DNA from 2 places in the Rikenella sp. genome. Region 1 is predicted to be linked to the other one. Evidence: riboswitches for the same ligand, from Rfam matches in the RefSeq annotation. Region 1 holds a riboswitch; the other holds the start of a gene.
What was found. Region 1 has a riboswitch for cobalamin ahead of ACTO3O_RS05680 (DUF5074 domain-containing protein). Riboswitches for the same ligand answer to the same signal wherever they lie in the genome.
Positions count from the first base shown of each region.

Region 2: linked by a shared signal. The riboswitch ahead of ACTO3O_RS01280 (YncE family protein) and the one ahead of ACTO3O_RS05680 (DUF5074 domain-containing protein) in region 1 are both predicted to bind cobalamin.

Region 1 covers NZ_JBQIQO010000017.1:37,464-42,247, reverse strand. The annotation lists gene ACTO3O_RS05685 (TonB-dependent receptor) at 1-1,008, opposite strand, end outside; gene ACTO3O_RS05680 (DUF5074 domain-containing protein) at 1,005-2,051, opposite strand; cobalamin riboswitch at 2,305-2,505, opposite strand; gene rsmH (16S rRNA (cytosine(1402)-N(4))-methyltransferase RsmH) at 2,640-3,563, shown strand; gene ACTO3O_RS05670 (FtsL-like putative cell division protein) at 3,598-4,110, shown strand; gene ACTO3O_RS05665 (penicillin-binding protein) at 4,134-4,784, shown strand, end outside.
Region 2 covers NZ_JBQIQO010000003.1:4,153-8,936, forward strand. The annotation lists gene ACTO3O_RS01275 (hypothetical protein) at 82-285, opposite strand; cobalamin riboswitch at 1,522-1,807, shown strand; gene ACTO3O_RS01280 (YncE family protein) at 2,048-3,130, shown strand; gene ACTO3O_RS01285 (glycoside hydrolase family 3 N-terminal domain-containing protein) at 3,341-4,784, shown strand, end outside.

The sequences.
Region 1 (4,784 bases):
CGCCGCCATCGTCCCGTTTCCCACATCTCGTTTGTAGTCATACGCCATCCGTGTGTAGAGATACCCCCCGTTCGCCTCCGCCTTCCATCCTTCCCGTCTCCGCTCCCACGACACCACCCCCCGGAACGTCTGCTCCCGCTGCCTGTTTTCGAACTCCGTCTCGTCGCCGTACTCCGTCGTGAGCATCGGCAGCTCCCGGTTCGAATTCAGATACCACCCCCTCAGCCCCACCCGATCCCCGTTCTCCGCCGTGTAGTACGCCTCCTGCAACACATGTATGTCCCGATACGCCCCGCTCCGGTTCCGCTCCGTCGGGTAATACTGCCCCACGATATTCATCTCCTCGTCGTAGATATTCTCCTTCTTGTCCCGATTCCGGTACTTGTAATCGTTCGGCGACGAAGCGCAGACCGCCCGCGTCGACACCTGCCACCTCCGCGCCCCATACGTCAGCCTCAGGAACTCGTCGAACGTTCGGAACGACCCGATCCCCTGAACATACTGCAACCCGACCCCCTCCGTTCCCGCCGGCCCCGTTCCCAGCCTCACCGCCCCCCCCAAGCCACCGCCCGCCTCGTCGACCGACGACGTCCCGTGGAGCAGCGACGCCTCGTCGATGAAGAACGCCGGAATCATCGAGAAATCCGTCATCCCCAGCATCGGATTATTGATCCTCATTCCGTTCCACGTCACCTGCGTATGCGACGGCGACGTCCCCCGGAACGCCACCGTCGCGAGCGTCGCCCGTCCGTAGCTCTTGACGAAGATCGACGAATGGAACGTCAGCACATCCGCCATCGAGAGCGCCACATTTCCCCTGAGCGCCGCACTGTCGAACCTCGTCCGCTGTATCCCGATCTCCTTCAGCGGCCTCCGCCCCCTCACCGTCACCACCTCCGTCCTCAGCAGCCGCTCCTTTTCCCCCTCCGTTCCGTTCTGCGCCGCCGCCGGCAGAGCCAGCCCCGCCAGCCCCCCGAGTATTCCAAGTATCCGACCCTTTCCCCTCATCGCCCCCCTCCGTTTATCCACCAGCAAAAAGCCCCCGGCGTGATTCCTGCGTAAAACCGGTCGATCAGCTTCCCCCCCGCCGAATAGCGGCAGATCGTTCCCGGCTGCTGGTAATCGATCGCATCCGCCACATAGACATCGCCCCGGATCGGATCGACCGTCAGCCCGTAATAGATCGTCCCCGCCTCCTCCAGGAACGGTCCCTCCGGCAACCCCTCCGCCGTCACCGGCATTCGCCAGACATCCTCGTTGATCCAGTACAGCGTATCCCTCGTTCCGTTCAGCTGCACCTCCGACCCCCGGTCTCCCCGCCCGAACTCGAACCTCCGCTCGATCCGAAACCCCTCCGGATCGATTCGATAGAGCGCCGGCGCCTCATACCCGTAAGGGCTCCCCTCCATTCCCCCGTCCGTAATCGTCCACAGCTTGCCGTACCTGTCCATCGCCAGCGACGTCGGCTGAATCCCCACCGCCAGCTCGTCCACCACCACATCCCGCTCCGCGTCGATCTTCAGAATCCGGTTTTGGTACGACCACCCGTTGACATAGACATACCTCCCCGCCTGCACCATCTGCTCCGTCGACCCCGTCTCCATCGTCATCCCCGGACACTCGATATATCCCGTAATCTCGAACCGCTTCGGATTCACGATAAAGATGCGATTGTCCCACAACTGCGTCACATACGCCTTCTCGTCTGACACGAAATGGATGTACCTCGGCGACGTGAAGCCCGTGATGCGCCCGACCTCGCGACACGTCCGCACATCGATCGCGAAAACGACATGCGAATTGTTCACCACGATCCATCCCACCCCCTTCCTGACCACCATCGACTGCGCCACATCCCCCAGCTTCATTCCGTTCGCGCGGACAAAGAGCTCGTTTTCACCTCTTCCCGTCTTCGGATCGTAATACGACAGCGAAGCATTCCCATACTGGAAATTGCCCTCGTTGAGGACGAACAGCCCCCCCTCCGGCAATGCCACCTCCTCCGTCGCCCCATAGTCCCACTTCATGCAGCCGCCCATCGCCAGCGTCATCGCCAGCGCCGCGAGCCCCAGTGCCCGGATATGTCCCCTTGTTTTTTTCATCATCGTCAGAAACCGCACCGGCCGAGGGGGGGAGAGTTCGAAAAAGAGAAACTGAATAGAGTAGGGCAGCGCTCCGCCGCAAAACCACCCCTCCGCCGCCGAAGAGGAATTTCCGACTTTCCCGGGAATCCCGCCCGGCCGTCCCTTCTCTTGTCGTCGCATGCCCGATCTCCACCCGAAAACCCCGCAGGTGCAAATCACGTTGAAAACATCCTTTCGGCAGGTCTTCTGACTCGTCCCGTCCGCCGCGCCTTCCCGGCGCGCCGACGCGCCAGTGGCCAAGAGTGCGACAGACCGTTCAGCGGACTCACAGCAGCAGGTACTGTCCCGGACTTCCACCGGGTTCCCTTTTCAGCCGCACCGTACGAACTACGACCCGGCTACCCGAAACGATCGCGACAAAAATAGAGACCTTTCCCCACAAAACCAAACCCCGCCCCCGTCCCCCGAAGAAATCTCCCCGCCGCCCCTCCCCACCTCGTTAAAAAAGCGTAACTTTGTCACTTTAAACGGAATCGCACCCAGCCCGAGAGCCCCATGTCCGAATACCACCAACCCGTCCTGCTCCACGAGAGCCTCGACCGACTCGCCCTCCGTCCCGACGGCGTGTACGTCGACGTCACCTTCGGCGGCGGCGGTCACTCGCGCGCCCTGCTGGACCGCCTCGGCCGTCGCGGCCGCCTGCTCGCCTTCGACCAAGACGCCGACGCCTTGGCCAACGCCCCCGACGACCCCCGCCTCGTCCTGATCCATAACAACTTCCGCTTCCTGCGCAGCTGCGTTCGCGCCGCCGGATTCGACCACGTAGACGGCATCCTCGCCGACCTCGGCGTCTCCTCCCACCACTTCGACACCCCCTCCCGCGGCTTCTCCTTTCGGTTCGACGGCCCCCTCGACATGCGGATGAACCAGCACGGCAGCTCCAAAACCGCCGCAGAATTGCTCAACACCTACGACCCCGCCCGGCTCGCCACCCTCTTCGGGCGGTACGGAGAGCTCGACAAGTGCTACCGCGTCGCCAACGCCATCGTGCGCTACCGCGAGACCGCCGGGCCCTTCGCCCGGATCGACGACCTGCTGCGCGCCACCGAGAGCGTCACCCCCCGCGGCAGCGAGTCCCGCTTCCGCGCCCGGCTCTTCCAGGCCCTCCGCATCGAAGTCAACGGCGAGATGCAAGCCCTCGAAATGATGCTCTCCCAATCCATCCGGCTCCTTCGTCCCGGCGGCCGGCTCAGCGTCATCACCTACCACTCCCTCGAAGACCGCCTCGCCAAGAACTTCATGCGGAGCGGCACCCCCGACGGCATCGTCCAGCGCGACTTTTACGGCCAGAGTTCCACCCCCGTCGTCCCCGTCGGCAAAGTGATCCTCCCCACCGCCGCCGAAATCGACCGCAACCCCCGCGCCCGGAGCGCCAAACTGCGCGTCGCCGAGCGCACCGGACAACAAATCCGCCCCTGAACCCGTTTTTCCCCCGGCCCCGTGCCGCCCAGCGATGAGACGCCCCTCCCGATACACCTCCCCCGAGTTTTCCGACCGGAACTACCGTCCGGCCCGCGGCACCATGCCCGACGACTGGCGCGAACCCGACAGCCCGCCCAGCCCCGAAGAGGAAGACCCGGACATCGCCGAAGAATCCCCTCTCGAAACCCCCTCCCGTGCCGGCGACGACACCCCCCCTCAGCCCCGGAAACGCAGCGGCCTCCGGATCGGCCAATTCTTCACCGGCGGCATCCTCACCCAGGAAGAGTTCACCCGCCGCCTGCCCGTGATCGTTTACGTCGTTTTTTTGATGCTCCTCTATATCGCCAACGGCTTCCACATCCAGCACAAACACAACGAACTGGATCGGATCTCCGAAGAGCTCAAACAACTCAAGACCCGCGCCGTGACCTCCTCCGCCGTTCGGATGACCCTCACCCGGCAGAGCGAAATCGAACGCCTCCTGCGCGAATACCGAATCCCGCTCGTACTCGACCACACCTCCCCCCACACCATCGACGAATAACCCCCCAGAGACCCAAGACCCCCATGGCCCGCCAATCCCCCCATACCGCCGAGCCCGAGACCCCCGTCGCCCCCCAGCGAAGCCCCATCAAAGAGGCCATCCTGCGGCGCGTCAAAGTCTTGTACGTCCTCTTCCTCTTCACCGGCCTCGCCGTCCTCGGTCGCATCGTCTGGCTCCAGATCGGCACCGACGGCGCCACCCTCCGCGACCTCTCCGACAAATACAGCTACCGCACCGAGATCGTCGAAGGCGCCCGCGGCAACATCTACTCCGACGACGGCCGCCTGCTCGCCATCTCCATCCCCTACTACGAACTCCGGATGGACATGGCCGCCGGCGGCCTCAGCGAGCAACGCTTCTTCGACAAAGTCGACTCCCTCAGCACCTGCCTCTCCGACTTCTTCGGCGACAAAACCCCCGAAGAGTACCGCAAAGAGCTCCTCGACGCCCACACCGCCCGCAAGCGGTTCCACCTGATCACCCGTCGGAAAGTCAACTTCCTCGAACTCCAGACCATCCGTCGCTTTCCCCTCTTCCGCCTCGGCGCCAACCGCGGCGGCTTCATGGCCATCGAGAGCAACCGCCGCGTCAACCCCCACGGCGAACTCGCCCGCCGCACCCTCGGCTTCGTCAACCAGTGGGGCGTAAAACTCGGCATCGAAGGCGGCTTCGAC
Region 2 (4,784 bases), on a different contig from region 1:
AGTAAAAGACGCTGTGCGTCTCTCCCGAGGGGAAGCGTTCAGCCCGCGCGATTCTTTGAATCGCAAGCATTCGCAGTCTGTTTATTCCGAGAGGCAACGCAACTGAAAACCGTCACCACGATTGCTCGCATACGAAGGATGCATGCCCGTCGCACCGAACAACAAACGCCAGGCATAAGTGCTGTTGCTAACAGTCGAAGCTGCCCAGAGAATTCCTCCATAACCGGCTTGATCCAGTGCACCCGTATCATGATAGCGGCAGCCCGGGGCGGGGCGGCTCGGCACTCGAACCGGGACGTCTCTACCTAAAGGATAGGTCGCTCTACTCTTTTCTTATTTGTGCTTTGACTCCTGCGGTTTTACGAATCGCAAGCATTCAGCCTAACTTACCGCCCTGTCTGTCGTGTTCGGGCTGCGCGCTCCGGGGGTGGGCCGAAGGCCCAGCGCGCAAGCCCGGCGGTTCGAAGAGCCGCACGAGCACCGCATTCATTCACCGCCCCATTCTCAGAAGTTCGTCCTCGGCGTGCTATTCGCTCTTAGTTCAAGCGGCCGAAGCCTGCGGGGCCCACAGCAACGTCAGTTGCGGGCCTCCGCTGGGGGAGGCTTCGGCCCGCGCGGCTCTACGAGCCGCAGAAGCTCGGCCCAAAGCTCGTCCCTGTTCTCCGCCCCGTGTGTGCCTCACTGCGGCTCCGCTTTCGCTCCGCCGGAGCCGCTCGGCACCCGAAAGATAGCCGGGCCTATCCCTATTCCCGTCGCCCGCGGCAATTCTTGCCGGATTGGCCGAGTGCCAACCGGCAGAATATGCCCTCTTTAGGCGGGCGGGCGACGGAGCTTTACGTGAAGTCGAGTTTTTCGCGCGCCTTGCGCGATTCATCTATATTCGGCTCACGCCGAAATAGTTGAATCGCTTCTTTAGGCGGGGCGCACGTCTTCGCCAACAGGAGGGTACTGCGCTCGGGCCGCGCGGGCCCCACGTCCCGTGGACGGGAAATGCTGACGCATTTCCACTGGCAGCCTCTACCCCAAGACAGCCTCTACCCCCGTTCTTTGTCCGCGCGCTGGCGGAAATCTTATTCAAACGCGAATCACGCGTTTGAATGATTTCCTACTTCAGCGATCGCGCGCGTCGAGCTTTGTTCGCGCGCCGGGGGAAATCTTGTCAAAACGTGCCAGCACATTTTGACGTTTTCCCTTTTAAGGCGACGGCGCGCGGTCGAGCTTTGCCCCGCCTCGAACTGTTCCTTTTGTGAACAAAGAGAACCAGAAAAACTTTAGACGGATGCTGACGCATCCTCAAGCTGCCGACGGCCCCACTTACGTAAGGCGGAGAAAATCCTAATAAAGCACCCAACGGGTGCGGGGACGGGCGAAACTTACGTTTCGCTATGACAGCTTCGGTCTTAACAACCTCTATTCCAACGCACAGCTGCCTCTACTTATCCTCATGTGCGCCATCCCCGCATGAACCACGCTCTACAAAAAAAGAAGGCGGGAGATTTGGCGAGTTCGGAAAAAGAAATCTATCTTTGTATCGGCAATGGTTCGCCGAAGCTCTCCACTCCGAAACGGACGGTCGGAGGGCGGCGATCAAAAGGGAACCGGGTGAGAATCCCGGACAGTCCCGCTGCTGTGAACCCCTCGGTACTTCGCGCGTGCGATACCGACAAATCGGGTGACAGGCAATCTTGTATACGCCACTGTTCGTGAGGAATCTCGCCGGCTCTGAGCCGATAGATACCTCGGAATGGGAAGGCGCGGCCCGTCGCTCGGGGGTAAGTCAGAAGACCTGCCTTGCCGTACCCTTGTTGTCCGCTTTCGAGGATTTAGAGCCGGAGAACGCCACGATTTTTTACCTTATTTTTCTGGGATTTCCGAAGAGGGAGAGTCGATCTCTGTGCGCGCGGTTTCGTGTGCGCGGAGAAGAACGACAGAGAACGGCCGTACGATCGTCGTACCGGCCGGAAGGTCGATTTTCGTCCGGGTTCGAAGCAGTTTCCGACAGCGGCACAAGTCGTTTGGAAACCATTTTTAACTCACACGAAAAAAGATGAAAAAAATCAACCTCTTGGCGGCGTTCGGCGCTGCATTGTTGCTCTTCGGCTGTAAGGACGACAAAGGGCCCAAAGTGCCCCTGCCCCACGAACCCACCGAAACCGTCGGATACTACGTCCTCAACGAAGGTACGCAGAGCGGCGGAAACGCGACATTGGGGTATTACGACATCGCAACGAAACATTTTACGCCGGATTATTTCGGAATGCAGAACCCGGGTGACGAGCTGGGCGATTTGCCCAACGACATGACGATCTACGGGACGATGGCCTATGTGACCCTGAACGGCAGCGGCGAAGTGGTCGTACTGGGAGCGACCGACGGCAAAGTGCGGAAACGGTTGGCAGTCGAGGGAGCGCGCTCGTTGGCGGCGCACGACGGAAAAGTCTACGTCTCGTCGTATAAGGGCGAAGTCGTGCGGATCGACACCCTGACCCTGGCAGTGACCGGTACGGCTGCCGTGAACGGCAAGTATTGCGAGGGGATCGCCGTGTGGAACGACAAAATCTATGTGGCCAACAACGCCACCCCGGAAGGGCTGCAAACCAAAGGAAATACCGTGTCGGTGATCGACATTCCGACATTTACGGAAGAGGCGCAGATTACGACGCCGACCAATCCCGTCGGATTGACGGTCGGCGCCGGGCGGTTGTACCTGACGACTTCGGCCGTCTACGACGACTCGTGGACGACCATGCTGGAAGACGCGCGGCTCCATCGGATCGACCCGAAACAAAACAAGGTGGACTATACCTTTCCGGACGTGACCGTGTCGAGCATGGCTGTGCTCGGAGACTACCTATACACCGTACATTTCAGCTGGGAGACCTACACGGGATCGTCCCGGAAAATCAATCTGGCGACCGACGCCGTGGTCGATTTTCTGGCGGAAGCGCCCGGCAACTCGGTCTACGGCATTTCGGCCAATCCGCTGACCGAAGAACTGTTCGTGATCAATTCCGGATACACCGGCCCGGGTACAGTGGATTGCTACAATGCAGACGGTACTTTCCAATATCAAATGACGGACCGGGCACAGGGGCCGTACGTCTCGAAGGTGGTTCCGGTGAATAAATAACAGGTAAAAACTTTAGTAGTGTAAGGTTTTTATTCGGAAGCGCCCCCTCCGGTGAGACGGGGCGCGGGGCACGGGGATGGTGGTTCTTCCCCGTGCTTTTTTGTATCCCCTTTTATATCTCCGCGTCCGGTTTCTGCACCCCGGATGTGGGGCGGTTGAGGGAAAAAGTGGCTATCTTTGTCCCGCTACTAACACCAAATCTTTGATTTTATGAGAAGAAAGACCGTGCTCTTGCCGGCCCTGTTCTGTGCATGTCTGGCGGGGAGCGCCGCCGCACAGGGGTTCGACAAAGCGGGAAAACCGGTGATCCGTCCCGAGTATAAGCCCCGGGGCGACATGTACCGAAACGGATGGATCGACTTCAACAAAAACGGGAAGAAAGACATTTTCGAAGACCCGACCCAGCCGATCGACCGGCGTGTGGAAGATCTCCTCTCGCAGATGAACCTCAACGAGAAGACCGCCCAGATGGCTACGCTCTACGGCTACGGCCGCGTGCTGACCGACGATCTGCCGAAGCCGGAGTGGAAGACCGACCGCATCTGGAAAGACGGCATCGGCGCCATCGACGAGCACCTGAACGGCTACCCGCCGGGGCGGCGCAACCGGAGCAATCCGTATGTGTGGCCGGCGTCGAACCATGCGTGGGCGATCAACGAGGTGCAGCGGTTCTTTGTGGAGGAGACGCGGCTGGGGATTCCGGTCGATTTCACGAACGAGGGGCTGCGCGGGGTGGAGAGCTTCAAGGCGACTAATTTCCCCACCCAACTGGGGGTGGGACACACGTGGAACCGGGAGCTGGTCTACCGGATGGGCGAGATCGAGGGGCGAGAAGCACGGGCGTTGGGCTATACGAATGTCTATGCGCCGATTCTGGATGTGGGGCGCGACCAGCGGTGGGGCCGCTACGAAGAGGTCTACGGCGAGTCGCCTTACCTGGTGGCGGAGCTGGGGATTCAGCTGGTGCGCGGCATCCAGTCGCAGGGGGTGGCGGCTACGGCCAAACACTTCGTGGGATACAGCAACGGCAAGGGGGCGCGCGAAGGGATGGCGAGGAACAACCCCCAGATGTCGCGACGGGAGATGGAGCAGATTCATGTCTATCCGTTCGGCCGCGTGATCCGCGAGGCGGGACTGCTGGGGATCATGAGCTCGTACAACGACTTCGACGGCGAACCGGTGCAGGGCAGCCGCTACTGGCTGACGGAGGTGTTGAGGGGGAGGTATGGGTTCCGGGGCTACGTGGTGTCGGACAGCGACGCGGTGGAATACCTTTACAGCAAGCACTTTACGGCGGCGGATATGAAGGAGGCGGTGAGGCAGGCGGTCGAGGCGGGGCTCAACGTGCGGTGTACGTTCCGGTCGCCGGATTCGTTTATCGTGCCGCTGCGCGAGCTGGTGCGCGAGGGGGCGCTGAGCGAGGAGACGGTCGACGACCGGGTACGGGACATTCTGCGGGTGAAATTTCTGTGCGGCCTGTTCGACAACCCCTATAAAAACGACCTGCGGGCGGCGGATGCCGAGGTGTGCAGCGAGGAGAACGAGGAGGTGGCCCGGCAGATGTCGCTGGAGTCCATCGTGCTGCTCAAGAACGAGGCGAACACGCTGCCGATCTGTCGGGACAGTGTGCGGCGCATTGCCGTCATCGGGCCGA